Regions from separate parts of the Vibrio sp. RC586 genome, predicted to be linked through region 1. Evidence: riboswitches for the same ligand, from Rfam matches in the RefSeq annotation. Region 1 holds a riboswitch; the other holds the start of a gene.
What was found. Region 1 has a riboswitch for cyclic di-GMP ahead of gbpA (N-acetylglucosamine-binding protein GbpA). Riboswitches for the same ligand answer to the same signal wherever they lie in the genome.
Positions count from the first base shown of each region.

Region 2: another riboswitch for cyclic di-GMP. It lies ahead of VOA_RS04500 (TfoX/Sxy family DNA transformation protein); the one in region 1 lies ahead of gbpA (N-acetylglucosamine-binding protein GbpA).

Region 1 is NZ_ADBD01000010.1:472,946-481,059, reverse strand. It holds gene VOA_RS05850 (TolC family protein) at 1-826, opposite strand, end outside; gene VOA_RS05855 (hypothetical protein) at 918-1,283, opposite strand; gene VOA_RS05860 (hypothetical protein) at 1,473-1,853, shown strand; gene gbpA (N-acetylglucosamine-binding protein GbpA) at 1,966-3,423, opposite strand; cyclic di-GMP riboswitch class I at 3,541-3,647, opposite strand; partial or broken gene VOA_RS19635 (cryptochrome/photolyase family protein) at 4,049-4,455, shown strand; gene VOA_RS05875 (MaoC family dehydratase) at 4,790-5,461, shown strand; gene VOA_RS05880 (phosphate ABC transporter substrate-binding protein) at 5,556-6,392, opposite strand; gene VOA_RS05885 (DUF3024 domain-containing protein) at 6,599-6,952, shown strand; gene VOA_RS05890 (3-ketoacyl-ACP reductase FabG2) at 7,060-7,785, opposite strand; gene VOA_RS05895 (hotdog family protein) at 7,782-8,114, opposite strand, start outside.
Region 2 is NZ_ADBD01000013.1:220,077-228,190, reverse strand. It holds gene glgC (glucose-1-phosphate adenylyltransferase) at 1-905, shown strand, start outside; gene glgA (glycogen synthase GlgA) at 907-2,361, shown strand; gene VOA_RS04485 (alpha/beta fold hydrolase) at 2,492-3,298, shown strand; gene VOA_RS04490 (putative signal transducing protein) at 3,303-3,614, opposite strand; gene VOA_RS04495 (TVP38/TMEM64 family protein) at 3,631-4,320, opposite strand; gene VOA_RS04500 (TfoX/Sxy family DNA transformation protein) at 4,642-5,229, opposite strand; cyclic di-GMP riboswitch class I at 5,345-5,432, opposite strand; gene purR (HTH-type transcriptional repressor PurR) at 5,591-6,601, opposite strand; gene torD (molecular chaperone TorD) at 6,979-7,641, opposite strand; gene torR (two-component system response regulator TorR) at 7,866-8,114, shown strand, end outside.

The DNA of each region.
Region 1 (8,114 bases):
TTTGGTTCACCGCAATATTGGCATCGGCCATACGCACCATAGGGTGCTGTGCCAAGAGTGGGAAATACTTGCCTGATGACGTGGTTTCGAGCAAATCATCCAGCTTTTGCCAATCCAACTGATTACTGGTTTTCAACTGAACTTGATTGGAGAGCCATTCACTGCCCAACCATTCGGACATTTGTGAGAGAAGTCGACGCTGCATTTGCTGGTTCGCTTGCAGTTTTTCTTCTAACTGGCTGACTTGCAGTTGAGCATTCAGCAGATCTTGCGCTTCATTTTTACCGATGGAGTAGTTGGTGCTGATGAAGCTTTCTAGCTCGCGCATTAAGCGCTGATTTTCACGCAACACACGTTCCGCCTGTTGCTGATAACCCAACTCCAACCAGAGTTGAGTGATACCGTTGGCGACTTCGCGCTCCCGATTTTCGACTTGCAAAGCCATACCATCGGCTTGTTGTGAGGCTTTTTTGCCTTGCAAATCTAAGGTATCGCCGCGCTCAAATTGTTGCATTAAACCAACGGAAATATTGGTCATCGCATCTTCATCAAATTTGAAGCTATCGACCGGCAAACCACCAAAACCGACTTTGAGTTTGGGGTCCATGAGGGTAGTCGCGGCAACGCCGGTTTCTCGCATGGCTTGGGATTGGGCATAAAACTGCTTACGGCTTGCATCGTTGGCGAGCGCTTGTTCAATAAGCAGAGTCAAAGGATCGCTTTGGGACAGTAACTGCCCTGAAGAAGTCGCAGAAGACTGCGCCATCACAGGTGTTACGACCAGAGCGGAAACGCTGATACACAGCGCCAATAGGCTCGGTTTCATTTTTTCTAATCCAATCTGCACGTCAAAAAAGACGTGAAAACACACGTCACGGCTCACAGGAGCACAGTGACACGACGAATTTGTGATTGAATTAAGCTATTGGAGGTCGATAGAGGGATTGCTGCCTTTGCACCACGGATTTGGCGGATTCATAGGGAATCAAAGCCAGTTGGTATTGTGCAGGTAGGCTATAGGCGGTTTGCGGTAAAAACGCGAACACACTCACGCATGCAGCGGTACAACAGTTATGGATCGAGGGAGCATCACTCATGCAATGGTTTGAACTTTCCTCCATTGAGGAGTGGCTCATCGGCATGGAGTGAGACATTTGGCTGCTATCCATCATCACGCAACCGGAAGGTGCTTCAGCTTCAGATTGGTGAACGGAGGCACTGATCATTTGCCAAGTCATTAAAGGCGCGCTTGAAGCAATACTGGAGCTCAGCATGGTAAACATGCTGATGATGGAGATCCAGAATATGCGAAGAGGAGATAAGCGCATTTTGTGCCTTGAATGAAAAACTTAGCCGTAATTTAAAGCTTTACCCTAGGGTAAGGTCAAGTGATGTTTTGGGTATATTGAGATAGTATTTTGCGAGAAATCGCGCATAATCCTGCTATTCAACACTCAAAGAAGAGATGACCTATGACTGATTTTCAATATTACTTTCATCAACTTCCTTGTTTTGACTGTAAAAAAACCACAGTAAGCACGGATCTGGGCTGGTTAACGGCAGCAATGAAAGAGGATGTATTAGCACAAGTGGCAGAGCTGATTGCACAAGACAACGTTGAGCCAGATCTTTCCGTGAACATAACTTGTACTAAAGAAGAAGCGCGCGATTACTTATTGCTGAATTTCTACGGTTACTCAGAAGAAGAACTGGCAAATCAAGTAGAAGCGGAAGATGAGCAAGAAGTCGTGGATGAAATCGCTGAACTTGTGGCAGAAGGCAATGGCGCGATTGTTTTTGAACACGAAATCGCTCTGCAAAGCTGTACTGATTGCGAAATGGATGAAGAGTAAAACAGATTTAATCCAGTGACTTTCTGTGCGGGTGGCGATGAGATTTTTCTCTAGCTCAAATAAAAAATCCCTCAGTGTTGGCTGAGGGATTTTGTGTTTTAGGGAGGGGAAATTAGAGTTTATCCCACGCCATTTCCCAATGGCTGCCTGTACCCGGTTGGTACTGAGTGGTATTGGTTGTCCATTGTTGACAGTAGCCAGAGTATGGCCATGGCTTACATTGGTAGATTGCGCCATCCGAACCTAGCACTTTGGTGCCAGCAACATACTCTTTCAAACCGTTAGGGAAGGCAAAGTCATAGTCACCTGGTGTTGGTGGGGTTTGTGGCTCAACCAACATAAAATCAAGAGTTTGCTGATCTTGCAGATTGCCATCGCGATCTTTGATACGAGAAACCAGCATGTGGTGCCCCGCTTTGGCTTCACTCAGTTCTAAGGTTACTGATTTCAGCTCGCCATCCGTCATCGCTTGAGTCCAGCTCGCTAGTGGTTTTTGGTGGTGGTTATAAACCGTCAGTTCTGCGGTCATTTCACCTTGTGCTTCTAGTGTCAGGTCAAGTTGAACAGGCTGCTCGCCAATTTCATATTCTTTCGCTAGACCTGAAACCGTCAGTGAATACTCAGGCTGTGGCGCTTCAATTTGGTAGCCAATTTCAACACGTTTCAAACCGCTGCCTTCTTTCAGGTAAATCGGGTTAGTGCCGTAAACTGGAACAAATTGATCGCCATTAAGCTGACCAGCTCGTTGCTGTTTTTGCGTTTGGTTAATTTTAGTCGCCAGAGCGTAAGACCATTGATTAGCTTGGGTTAGCATCTCAGAGTCGATTTTCAGCTCGGTACGGTAAGCTGGGTTTTCTCCGGTTGCATCAAATACTCGTGTGTACACGGTATCGCCAATGCTGAGATCCATGCTTGGAATGATTTGTCCGGCTTGGTTCCAATCTGGTAACACAGGGCCGTTACCATCAAATTTTACATCAATCACGTTATAGAAAGAGGCCGCAGTATCGCCCACATCCCATACCGCGAGGATGACTTGGTAACCTTCACGTTCTGGCACAATACATTCGTGGCTAACACGTTTCGGTGGTTGCACCATATTGCCTTCCACCACGCAGAATGGATTCAGATCAAAAGAATCGCGTGACAAAGCTTGGTTTGGGTTCCAGTTTGGCTTGGTGATGTAGTATTTCCAGTCTTTAGTGACGTGGTTAGCGGTAAATGTCCACTCAAAAGTTTGTGGACCTGCTTGGATTGGGCGTTTTACCCAACGGTCGGCGGTTTGTTCATCTAGTGCTGCGGCCAATGCCGATTCGGCACTGGCAATTTTGCCATCACGAGGGCCAGCGACTGGGAAGCCATCAGGGCCTTCCACACTTTGTGGTTCGTACTGAATACCACCACAGTTGGTATTTTTTTCTCCAGTTCCATTGGCGGCAAATTTACATAAAGTAGCTCGTCCCTCGGCAATGCCGTTTTCCACTGAAGAGACATAGCCGTGTCCATAGGCTAATCCACTGATACCGGAAAGGATCAGCGCGATAGCGGTCATTTTAGGTTGTTTTTTCATCACAGACTCTTTTTTGTTAGCTGACATAGTTTGACTGACAGATCGTCAGACGTAGTTCAGAGCTAATCTGAACTTTGGCACATTCAGCAACGCATAAGACAAAGCGGCGTAAGCCGAATTGGCAACCCCGCTATCATAGGTTTAAGAGGGCTTTATGAGCTTTCTTGACCGACAGACCGGAAGCTTTGCGTCCCATTTTTTCAAATGGTTTGCCGAAGTGTGACCGAAAGCAAATTTACTTAAGGTCAGAGGAGAAAGCGAAGTCATTACTAGGTTTGTGGAATGAAGCTCTCACGCTTAATTTTTAGAGTAAAATAACTAATATCTAAATGAAATAACTCACATTTATTTCATTTGAAATCCATATGCCATGCTTGTATTTGTTATTGCATATTGTCAATGGCTCACTGATCCAAATTGGGTGCCAGACGTAAATTCAGGCTAATAGCTTGAAGCACATCCTACAAAGTTCGCTCTTAACTTTACAAGAAGCACCATACACCATCCGGTTGCTCGATTGATATTGGGGATCAACTCAATCATGCTCACTCTGAAACGGCTATTGAAACTTATCGTGTTGCTCAAGGTGGATCTACTTAGCTCAAATAGAAGATTTTGCGCGGTAAATTTGGGGCTTCTGACTGAGTGCAATCCGGATCAAGTCGATGCATGGTACTTAGGGATTTATATTGATGCGATTGAATGGGTGGATCTTCCGTATACTCGTGGTATGGCGTTATTTGCGGATGGCGGTTTAATTGCCACGAAACCTTATGCCGCGAGCGGCTCTTACATCAAAAAATGAGTGCTTACTGCACTTCGTGTTTCTATCAGGTTGAACAGAAATCAGGTGAGAATGTCTGCCCACTGAGTTCACTCTATTGGCGCTTTATGCTCAAACATCGTGACTGACTCGCTAACAATCCTCCAACTGGGATGCTATATAAAACATGGGATAAGATGAAAAGTAGCGATCAACAGGTGATTTTAGTAACCGCCGAAGCATACATTAACCAGCTTGAAACTTTGTAACACAGGCCGAGCCAAGCCAATAAATCACAATTCGGCGCAATATTTGCTTGGTATTTTCAGTCAGAAGTTGGATTTCAAGCCCGAGCTTGGGCGGTTTGCCCCATGACAAGGTGAGCGTAAAGCTAACGCTTCGACAAAATAGTATAAAGAAATGGTGTGTTTGCTCTAATGAGTGAAAGGCTAATAAAATAATGTTTTATTGATAATGCATTGTTTTTATAGGTGTTTATGACTTACAGGTTACGCATGTACGCCCGAAAGTCATTGCAGCTTACTGTGAAGTACTTCAAAATTAGGGCGTTTCTATTTCTTCTTGGTTAAGAATGAGGTTTTGATGAGAGTCGCTGATCTACTAAAGCATCGAGCTGAAAACTTGGTTAAGCACACTGAATTTAAACAGTGGGTGTCTCCGTCTGTGCGCGAGTACTGGGATGACATTTTGCACAAAACCAATCGTCGCCCACTGTTTGCGTGGGTGAAAGATCTGCACCTGCCTGCCAATGAAGAAACGCCGATTCCGGAACCGATTGTGCTCAAACCGGAAGCTCAGGCTTTGTATGATCGACTGCAAACCCAAGTGGGGGAAGTGATCCACACTGGAGACTGGTTGCTGGTCGATCAAGAGCGTATCAATCAATTTGGTATGGTGACTGAAGACATGCAGTGGATCCATACCAATCCAGAGCGTGCGGAATCAGAGTCGCCGTTCAAAACAACGATCGCCCACGGCTTTTTAACTTTGGCCCTGTTGCCTCGTTTGACGGACAGTGTTGATGAAGAGAAATCGCTGTTTCCTACCGCAAAAATGGTAGTGAATATCGGCCTCAACTCTGTACGCTTCCCTTATCCAGTGAAATCGGGCAACCGAGTACGTGCTGTGAGCACGTTATCGAAGGTGACACCAATCAAGAAAGGTCTTGAGATCGAGCGTGAAATCAAGGTTGAGATCGAAGGCGTTCGTCGCCCTGGTTGTGTTGTGGTTTCGGTGATTCAACTGCATTTCTAATGTGCTTATATTTGAAAGCGAAGAATAAAAACGAAGATTAAAGACAAGGAGAGTTAATTTAATACTCTCCTTGCTTGTTTATGGCAGAACCCAATTAATCGATATCATTGGGCATAATATACCCATATTCAACGATCAGCTTCTTGGCGCGATCTGATTTCACAAACTGAATAAATCGTTGGGTGTCAGTATCCGCTTTGTCTGAGTAGTGCAGAATCAAAAACGGGCGAGAAAGCTGGTAACTGTGTTTTGCTATGTTGTCGGCTGTCGGATCGGTTTTCTCAAATTGCAGTGGTTTGACCGATTTATCGACTGAACCAATCGAAATAAAGCCAATTGCTTGGGTGTTGTGGTTAACCAGAGTTTTCATCATGCTGTTACTGTTAACCACTAACACGGAAGGGCTGATATCAGAAACTTGACGATCTTTGATCACTTTAGTCAGCCCCAGTAGGCTTTCGAAGCTATAGCGAGTGCCGGAAGAAGCTTCACGAGTTACGACAGCAATTTTTTGGTCATTACCGCCTACTTGTTTCCAGTTCGTTACCTGTCCTCTGTAGATTCCGTAGAGTTGTTCACGCGTTAAGTTGCCGACCGGATTGGCTTGGTTAACCACAGCAGCAATTCCATCATAGGCGAGGATAAAACTGTTTAAATTATCTTCTTCTTCACTTTCGGTAAGATAGCGCGAACTCATTGCAATATCGGCTACTCCTTTCTTAAGTAGGGTAATTCCTGCTGTTGTCCCCACTCCTTGTACTGCCACGAAAGATTCGGGGTGGGTCTTGTTATACTCTTCAGCCAGTACATCCATGATTCTGGCAACAGAAGTTGAGCCTGAAACGGTAATTTCACTTGCTTGCGCAGAAGAAGTCATCGCAGAGATGGAGAAGAAAAGTGCGCAAACGGCGGCAAGTGCCTTCCTATACATAAAGTCGCTCCCATAATGTAAAAAAATCCTGTGCAGTATGCCTGAAACGTATGACAAAAATGTGAATGAGTTCCTCGGTTTAGTTTTTGATTTGTGAAGTCTGCAAGGAATGTGGCTATTGCTTATACTCAAATGACACTAAGATCATGGAATCGATTTCTACAGATAGCCATACTGAGTAAATCTAATTACCCGCGAGGTTAAAAATGATTGTCAACCTTCTACAGCGACAGCTTGAACGCCGTGCCGAGTTACTCTGCATGAGCCGCAATCAGAGCGTGCCTGCTGAGTTAGGCAAATCTAGCTTTGAACCAATTGAAAATGGCGTTCTGTTTTCTTTGTGTCATTACAAGCTTGATTCGTCCCATTGTGATTATGAAAGTCTGGTGGCAAAGATCATTTGGGAAGAGGCATCAAAACAGTGGGCGCTCTATGTTTATGATGAAAAGCTAGCGAATAGCGAACCTTGGATCCCTTATCCTTTTTTAGCACGCAGTGAGGATTTAACCGCCATGATGCGTGAAGTGGAAAAAGACCCAAAAGCCTATTTCTGGGGTTAGCTTCAAGAGACGAAATCACAATCAGGTATTCTTGAATGCCTGATTAGAAAGCTCAAAATTGCTGACATGAGATTGAGGGAGAAGCCGCTGAGGTTCTCCCTTTCTATTTATATCAATCCACCGTTGACGGATATGACTTGCCGCGTTATATAGCCTGCAATATCGGACATTAAATAGCTTACAAGCCCTGCAACTTCTTCCGGTTGCCCCATTCGAAGCAGCGGAATTTTCGGCAGCGCGTGCTCTTTAACCTGTTCATCGACTATGCCGGTATCTATCAAGCCGGGAGCTACACAGTTAACGGTGATTTTGCGTTTGGCCAATTCAAGTGCCAATGATTTGGTTGCCCCTATCACTCCCGCTTTGGCCGCAGCATAGTTGGTTTGTCCTCGATTTCCCATTAGTCCTGAAACGGAGGCTAGCGTAACAATTCGCCCACCTTGGCGTTTTTGCACCATTGGCATCACACAGGGGTGTAGTACGTTGTAGAAGCTATCTAGATTGGTGTGGATGACGCCATCCCAGTCTTGTTCACTCATCGCTGGAAAAGCGGTATCACGAGTGATACCAGCGTTGTTCACTACGCCATAATAAGCACCGTGATTGGCGATGTCTGTCTCAATTTGCTGGCGACACTGTATTCGGTTGCTAATGTCAAACTGAAGTAAACGACCTGTTCCGCCGTTGTGTTCTATGTTTGCTAATGTCTGTTCTGCCCCCGCTTTATCACCCATGTAATGAACAATAATAGAAAAACCATCTTTGGCTAACTGAATGGCTATCGCTCGGCCAATGCCTTTACTTGCTCCTGTCACTAACACTTGCCTTGTCATACTTGGCTCCTGATTTTCATCGAGGTTAACTTTTCTTCGTTGGGTAGATAAACATTGAATTGGCATTGCGCAAGGGTGTGACCAGCATGCCCGATATGACCGCTAAACACGGCCATACCGCCTTCTTCTAAGATTTTTTCCGCGAACACGTCCAAGGTTTGCCCTTGCGAGAAAACGTGGCATTGCGTGTGGTAGCGGCGGCAGCCAAGTAGAAAACCAATGGGGGGGAGCGCACCATTTTTTCGTGCATGATAGCCTGACCATGCAGCAATAGATTGCGCCATAAACTCAATACCAATATAAGCGGGAATACTCTGGCTATCAGCCGA
Region 2 (8,114 bases), on a different contig from region 1:
AAAACCTGCGTTTTGTGGAAATCGTGGCTCCCGATCAAGTCTGTATATTTGGTTCTGACCATATCTACAAAATGGATATTCGCCAAATGTTGGATTTCCATCGCCGTATGGAAGCTGAGTTGACGGTTTCTGCATTGCGTATGCCGATTAGCCAAGCTTCGCAATTTGGGGTCATTGAGGTCGATGAGCACGGCAAAATGATTGGTTTCGAAGAGAAACCGAATAATCCTAAAGCGATTCCTGGTGAGCCTGAGTGGGCACTGGTCTCGATGGGTAACTACATTTTTGAAGCGGAAACGCTAAGCAAAGAACTGCGTGAAGATGCGGAGAACAACCAATCTAGCCATGACTTTGGGAAAGACATTATCCCGAAAATGTTCCCGCGCGGTAACGTTTACGTCTATGACTTTACGACCAACAAGATTAAGGGCGAGAAAGAGTCTACTTATTGGCGCGATGTCGGCACGATTGAGTCGTATTGGGCTGCTCATATGGACCTGCTCGATCAAGAGCCTCCGTTCTCCTTGTATAACCGCAGTTGGCAGTTGCACACGTATTATCCGCCTTTACCTCCAGCTACGTTTGTGGATGTAGGACATAATAAAGTCGAAATAACCGATAGCCTCATTTCTGGAGGAAGCTATATTCAAGGTTCCACTATCTATAAATCGGTATTGGGATTCCGCAGTAATATTGCGGCTGGCTCTTTCATCAGTGAATCTGTTATCTTGGGCGATGTAAAAATTGGTGCAGGTTGCACAATTAAACGCACAATTATCGATAAAGATGTAGAAATTGCTGCTGGTACTATCATCGGTGAAGATCTGGAAATGGACAGAAAACGTTTCCATGTGTCCGATGAAGGGATTGTGGTGATTGCAAAAGGTACAAAGGTAGGATTCTAGAATGGAACAACTCAACGTTTGGTTTACCGTTTCAGAAGTGCAGGGGCTGGTAAAAAGTGGGGGCTTAGCCGATGTGGCAAAAGCGCTACCACAGGCGTTGAAAGCGTTGCATCAGCGGGTAGCTATTGTGCTACCTGCTTATCGTTCAGTTCCGGGTAGGGAAGAGGCCGAGTTGGTTCTGGAAACAGAACTGACTCATTGGCCACACACTCGTTATCGAGTGCTTAAGCAAGATCTCGATGGAGTTCCAGTCTATTTGATTGACTGTCCAGCCTATTTTGATCGCCCGGCGCTGTATGCAGAGAATAATCAGGCGTATGCCGATAATGGTGAACGGTTTGGTTTTTTCTCCGCAGCGTGTTTGGACGTACTCCCTAAATTGGGGATTCAGCCGGATATTATTCACGCCAATGATTGGCACACGGGGTTAGTCCCATTCTTACTCAAAACTCGTTACCGCTATGACAGTTTCTTCGAGCAAGTAAAAAGTGTACTCACGGTACATAACGCCATATTCAAAGGCATTTTCTCTTATCACCAACTTGAAGTGATCCCAGAGCTTAATTTGTCTGGAATGGAGTTCCTGCAATATGGTTATGACCATGTCAGTATGCTGCGTGCTGGGATTGCTTTTGCCGATAAAATTAACGCCGTCAGCCCGAACTATGCCTCTGAGCTACTCACCCCGCTTGGCGCGCATGGTTTAGTGGATGACTTTGTTCGTCGCGCTCGGGATTTACACGGCATCGTCAATGGCTGTGATTACAGCGAATGGAGCCCGGAAACGGATCATTATTTACCAACCACTTACAGTGCTGAGCCTAGCTCAATGCGTAAAGGGAAAACGCTGTGTAAAACCGCTTTGCAAGAGGAACTGCATCTGCCTGTGGCCGATGTGCCAATGTTCGGTATGGTGTGCCGCCTCACTCATCAAAAAGGCTTCCACTACTTGTTGCCCATTTTAGAGCAGTTTTTGCGTAATAAAGTTCAACTAGTGATTGTGGGTACGGGGGAACCAGAGGTTGCGGCGCGGCTTAATAAAATCGCTCATGCTCAGCACAATAAGTTTGCTTTTGTAGAGACATACAGTGAACGTTTAGCACACTGGGTTGAAGCTGGGGCGGATTTCTTCTTGATGCCATCAGAGTTTGAAGCCTGTGGTCTGAATCAGATTTACAGCATGGCTTATGGTACTTTGCCTATTGTTCGGGAAGTCGGTGGTTTGAAAGATACGGTGAATGACTACGATAAGTTCCCTGAGCGAGCAACGGGATTTGGTTATCTTGAACCAACACCGGAAGCATTACTGATCACCATGCAGCGTGCATTGCTGTTCTATCTCCAAGAGCCTGAGGAGATGCAGAAAGTACAGCAACGAGCCATGTTGCAAAACTTTAGCTGGGAAGAGTCTGCGCAAGAGTACATGAAGATGTACCGGCTAGCGCGATTTGGCTAATGATGATGGTTTGTGAAAGGCACCCGTTGGTGCCTTTGTTTTTCTGGTTGTTTGAACAGTTTCTTACAACAGAAAGCATTCTCTCCATACAGTTTATGGTAGTCTTGGCCTGCGCAATAAAGAGGTTCCGATGACTGATATCGCTGAAAATGTCCTATTTCATAAAACCTATCTGCACCCGACCAGTAACGAGTGGGTGGTTTTTGTGCATGGCGCTGGGGGCAGTTCGTCAATTTGGTTTAAGCAGATCAAAGCCTATCGCCAGCATTTTAACTTGTTACTCATCGATTTACGTGGGCATGGTAAATCAAACCGATTACTTAGAGATTGGATTGCCAATCGCTATACCTTTAAAACGGTGACTCTTGATGTACTTAGAGTATTGGATCACCTGAAAATCCAGTCCGCGCACTTTGTCGGAATGTCGCTGGGTACCATCATAGTGCGCAATCTGGCTGAACTGGCGACACATCGTGTTAGCTCTATGGTGCTTGGTGGCGCCGTAACTCGGCTTAATACACGCTCGCAAGTGTTGGTTAAGCTAGGGCATTTGAGCAAGCACCTGATCCCTTACATGTGGCTCTATCGATTGTTTGCTTATATCGTTATGCCACAGCGTAACCAGAAAGAGTCTCGCCACCTCTTTATTCGTGAAGCTCAGAAGCTGTGTCAAAAAGAATTTAAGCGTTGGTTTACTTTAACGGCGGAAGTTAACCCACTTATGCGTTATTTTCGTGATCGCGAGCTACCAATTCCAACACTGTATTTAATGGGAGAAAAGGATTACATGTTTATTCACCCAGTAAAAGAGATGGTGGCGCTGCATGCGCAGAGTGAGCTGTATGAAATTCCCGGCTGTGGTCATGTCTGTAATGTTGAACAGCCGGATCTATTTAATCAACGCTCCATCGAGTTTATCCAACGTCAGATCAGCTAATCCTTTAATCATCAAGCTGGGTATAACCACACTGCCAACAAACCGCAAATTGCCCTTCGTGGCTTTCACCACATTCAGGGCATTGCCAGCGAGTTATTGCGGGCGGATTAAAAAAATCAGCGATAATTTGTTCAGCTGCCTTTTGCTGTGAAGGATTCACGAGCCATAACGATGGTGCGCTATTTTGATCTATTGGAATCTCACCGCGCAGCGCAAACAACATTTCTCCCCGCATCTCACACCGAATGCCCTGCTGACGCAGTAGTTGCATCAGCATATGGGCTTCCAATGGGTTAGAGGCAGTGTAAATCTTCATGCTAACAATTAGATGCTTACTTAATTGAAGATTGGATGGTGCGTTGCTGGAACTTATTCATCAACCACTTAACGATAATTGGGAATACCCCTAGTAGCACAAATGAAGCAAGGACAGGGAAGGACACGATTTCACCTAAACTTGAAATTTCCGCCAATTGTGTACCCGCATTCAGATAAACCGCTGTGCCGGGTAGCATACCTAGTTGGCTTACCCAGTAGTAGCGCCAAACAGAGATTGGGGTCAGTCCCATAACCAAGTTAATCAAAAAGAAAGGGAAAATCGGGATGAGGCGTAGTGAGAGTAAGTAAAACGCACCATCTCGCTCAACACCTTGGTTGATGGTTAACAGTTTATCGGCAAACTTCGCTTGAACCCAGTCACGCAAAAGAAAGCGACTACTGAGGAATGCGAGGGTTGCGCCAATGGTACTAGCGAAGGAAGCAAGTAGTAGACTGAGCCAAAAACCAAACAGCGCAGCACCCAGTAGAGTAACAACGGTTGCTCCAGGGATGGAAAACGCAGTCAATAAAACATATACCACAAAGTAAATGAAAGCGGCTTGCAATAGATGGGCATCAATATAGCTTGCTAATTCTGCTTGTTTGGCTTTCGCCATATCCAACGTGAGATATTGGCTAAATTGCGTCACCAAGATGGCGGTAATCGCGATCAAAATTAAGGCAATGATGAGTTTTTTATTCATGTAAAGATACCTAGTAATCATTTCGATGTTTTGGCAAGTGACAAAACACTTAAGTCAAGTATACCCAAACTATTTGGAGTTGCAGGTTGGCAGCAAGTCAGCGTAGCCAATACCTAACAGCCTCAGGAATGAATACACACATACTCACTGAGTTCAAACTCGCCAAATTAGGCGTGATTGCTGAGACTCTAAGAATAAAGAAAGGGGAAGAGCAGGATTTCTTTCAAAAAATAACGTGCCCAGATGGACACGTTATATGTACGTATGTCTTGGTGTGTTCACACCTAAATCTTGACGTGATTATGAACCTAAAACAGTAGGTTAGAGGTGCCTCAAGAGTTCATCACGACGATTTTGTGGGATCACTGACCAATGCTTACCTTCAATCGCACCTTCTAGAGCCCATAGCAACTCTAAGCTAACTTCTGCTGAGTGAGTACGCTGAATCGCTTTATACGCTTCAACAGCACCATGAGAGTGTAGTGATTCAACATTCTCAATCCCTGCTTTTTTGAGCATCCTTTCGGTTGCCAAGCGTAAGTTAGGCAGATCTTTTAAGCGCTCAGGTTTTGCTTGAGCTTGCGTTTCACGCTCTGCCTTAGCGACTTCAAGTGCAGCGCGAGCTTCAGTTAAGATGGAGGTTGGATTGCTCCAACAATCTTCAGGTAAAGCGTAGTACTTAGTTACGACAGGAAAGCCACGTTTCTTATAAACGTAAGGTTCATAACCTTGTAGTTTGAATTTTTCGATTGTGGCATCGTCCGCACGGATGTGCAGCGTTTCATTAACCACAAGCGCAAACATAGTTTCGTCGACGAAAATACCAAAGCCACCAAACATTGAACGAGATTTCACACGTCCTAGCTGCTCAAAGAGCCGCATTGAATCTTTTAATACTGGTTTATTCATGCTGTTAGTCTCGGAGTATTGTTACATACGCCACCAAATCAGGTCCGAGAAAATTAGCAAATGCATGCATCGGCCATGTCAATGATGAGTCAACATAGTGTATGCATTTTTTGCCATCGGTAACCCCGCTACCTACCATAAACTTTTGGTTTAGGCCGGAGGCTTTGCGTCCCACTTTTTCAAATGGTTTGCCCTGTGCGTGACATTTTTCCTGATAAAAATTAACCAATCTTGGCTTATTCTCACAACTTGGTATTTCAAATGTGAGAATAAGCTAAGTTATTAATACCTATGCTACATAGGTTTTGTCAAATTTATGTGACAAGCTTTCAAATATAGGCGTCATGAATTGTCAAGAAAGTTAGTTTTTTGTCAAGTCTTTCACTGTGTCGCGCTCGACAATTTCAGGATGCATTTCGAAAATTCGACGTTCGTGTTCTTTATCCTTGATGCGCTCTAACAAAATTTCAAAGGCGTTTTTCCCGACACGACGTTTCGGTTGGTGTACGGTAGTCAGCGGTGGTGAGAAATATTCCGCTAATTCAATGTTGTCGTAGCCAATCACGGAAATGTCTTCAGGTACACGGATGCCTTTTTGTTGCAGACGGCTCATCAAACCAAGTGCCATAGTATCGTTGAAACAAAACACCGCAGTTGGACGCTTATCCATAGCAAGGATTTTATCGGCAGCTAGCACCGCCGTATCACACTCAAAGTTGCCTTCTAAAATCCAATCTTCATTAACCGGCAATTTTGCCTCAGCCATAGCACGGCGGAAGCCTTGAATACGCTCTTGGCATGCTGCTTTAACAAAGTGACCGCTTAAGCATGCAATATCAGTATGACCACGGTCAGTCAGGTATTTGGTAGCCAAGTAACCACCTTCTTCTGAATTGTCGATGATTTTATCAGCGTGTGAGGTTTCTGGACCCCAATCCATGATTACTTTTGGAATGTCTTTGTGTGCATCCAGCATCTCTTGTAGCTCTTGGGTCAAGTCTGAACACATGACCAAAATGCCATCAACCCGTTTTTCAGCCAACATGCGAATGTAATCACGTTGCTTTTCATAGATGCCGCCTGTGTTACACAAGATCAGAGTGTAACCTTGGCGATAACAGTAGCTTTCTACGCCATCAATCACTTCAGAGAAGAACAAGTTAGTGGATTGCGTCACTAACATGCCGATGGTGCGAGTGGTGTTACATTTCAAGCTCCGTGCAACAGCGCTAGGAGCATAGTTGAGCTGTTTAACCGCTTCTTGCACTTTCTCCTGTGTGGTTTCAGCCACAAAACGAGTTTTGTTAATGACGTGAGAGACGGTAGTCGTTGACACGCCAGCAAGGCGTGCCACATCTTTAATCGTAGCCATAGAGTGTTCCTGTCGATGACTGCTGATGCCAGCGAATATTATTGGTTAATTAAATCAGCAGAAGTAAGGCGAGACTGAGCGAATCTTCACACTCTGTGCAGCAATGAGCGGTACTAGGCCGTACGTAAAGCGCTTCAATCACAATGCCTAAAGTAATAAAAATACAAAAACCGCCAAAAATTAGCGGTTTATATTTTTATTCGTTTTTTATCGTTTGCGGGTGGATTTTAGACTGCAAATCTGTTCACCGCAACGAAATTCATTCATCAAACTTTAAGTTATTTCGCGATCAATTCGTCTAGGCAAACTCTATTTACTGTGCCAAAGAGTCAGTTTGGTGTTGAACGGCAACCTTAAGTAAGAGAGTGACAAGACACTTATTCGATATTCGTATTCAGCTCTTGAAGGTAATCTTTGTCTTGTCTCACGAATGCCAATGTTAAACGAGCAACGGCTGCGTAAAGTCCAAAGTCATCAAATTGAGTGCAACGCTCAACAAAGGTGGGTAACCAGTTGAGTAAGTGTTGTTCGATAAATTCAGCTTGTGCTTTCGATGCGTTATCCAAGTCCGCAGCCTGTTCATTTTGATTAGCACTAATGGCAAGGTGAGCCAAAAAATCGAGCTGAATTGCGAGATGGTCGGCGGGTTCATTGAGGTTTTGAGCCACCTTAACGCCTTGCGTGGCGAGAAGCTCGCGCATTTTTTGTGCGGGTTTACCGTTTAGTAGCCCTTTATCCGTGTAGACAGATGCGTAAGGTAGAGCTGAATCACGATCGGACTTCAAAAATAAATCACAGAAATCCGCAGCAAGTTCAAGCTGAGCATCGGTTCTATCTTGCAAACGATTCAGCGCTTCTATCAAACTTTTCACATCTGTGGTTAGGCTTTCTTCTGCCGCGAGTCCAGTCAAAAATGTGCGGATTTCCGCTGAATGGTAGTGTGCGAGATCTTGTTCAGTCAGCTCTTTAATAAATAGGCTCGACAACCACCAATAGACTTCTGCGCGTTTTTCATTGAGGATTTTCAGTTCTTGTATCATTTTTGCACTCCCAATCGGTTGGCTCTTAGTCTAAACCATAAAAATGAACAGCTATCATGCTGAACATGTCTATTTGTGAAAAGATGCAAATGAGTTGTGAATGTGCTGAGTGGGGCTTGAGTTGCATCAAGAAAAAGTGATGTTTCTCACGATTTTTCTCGAAATATTAATAAATATGAATAGAATAACCCTGCGATAAATCCAGTTATTTAAAATGGTGCATTATGAGCTATCACGTACTTGTGGTTGAAGACGATCTCGTTACCCGCAGTAAGTTGAGTGGTTACTTTCAAAACGAAGGCTACCAAGTCACACAGGCGGAAAGCGGAGCGCAAATGAGAGAAGCACTAGAACTCAATGATATTGATCTGGTGTTGCTGGACATTAATTTGCCCGGTGAAGATGGTTTGCTATTGACGCGAGAACTACGCGGCCAATCGGAGATTGGCATTATTTTAGTGACAGGACGCACA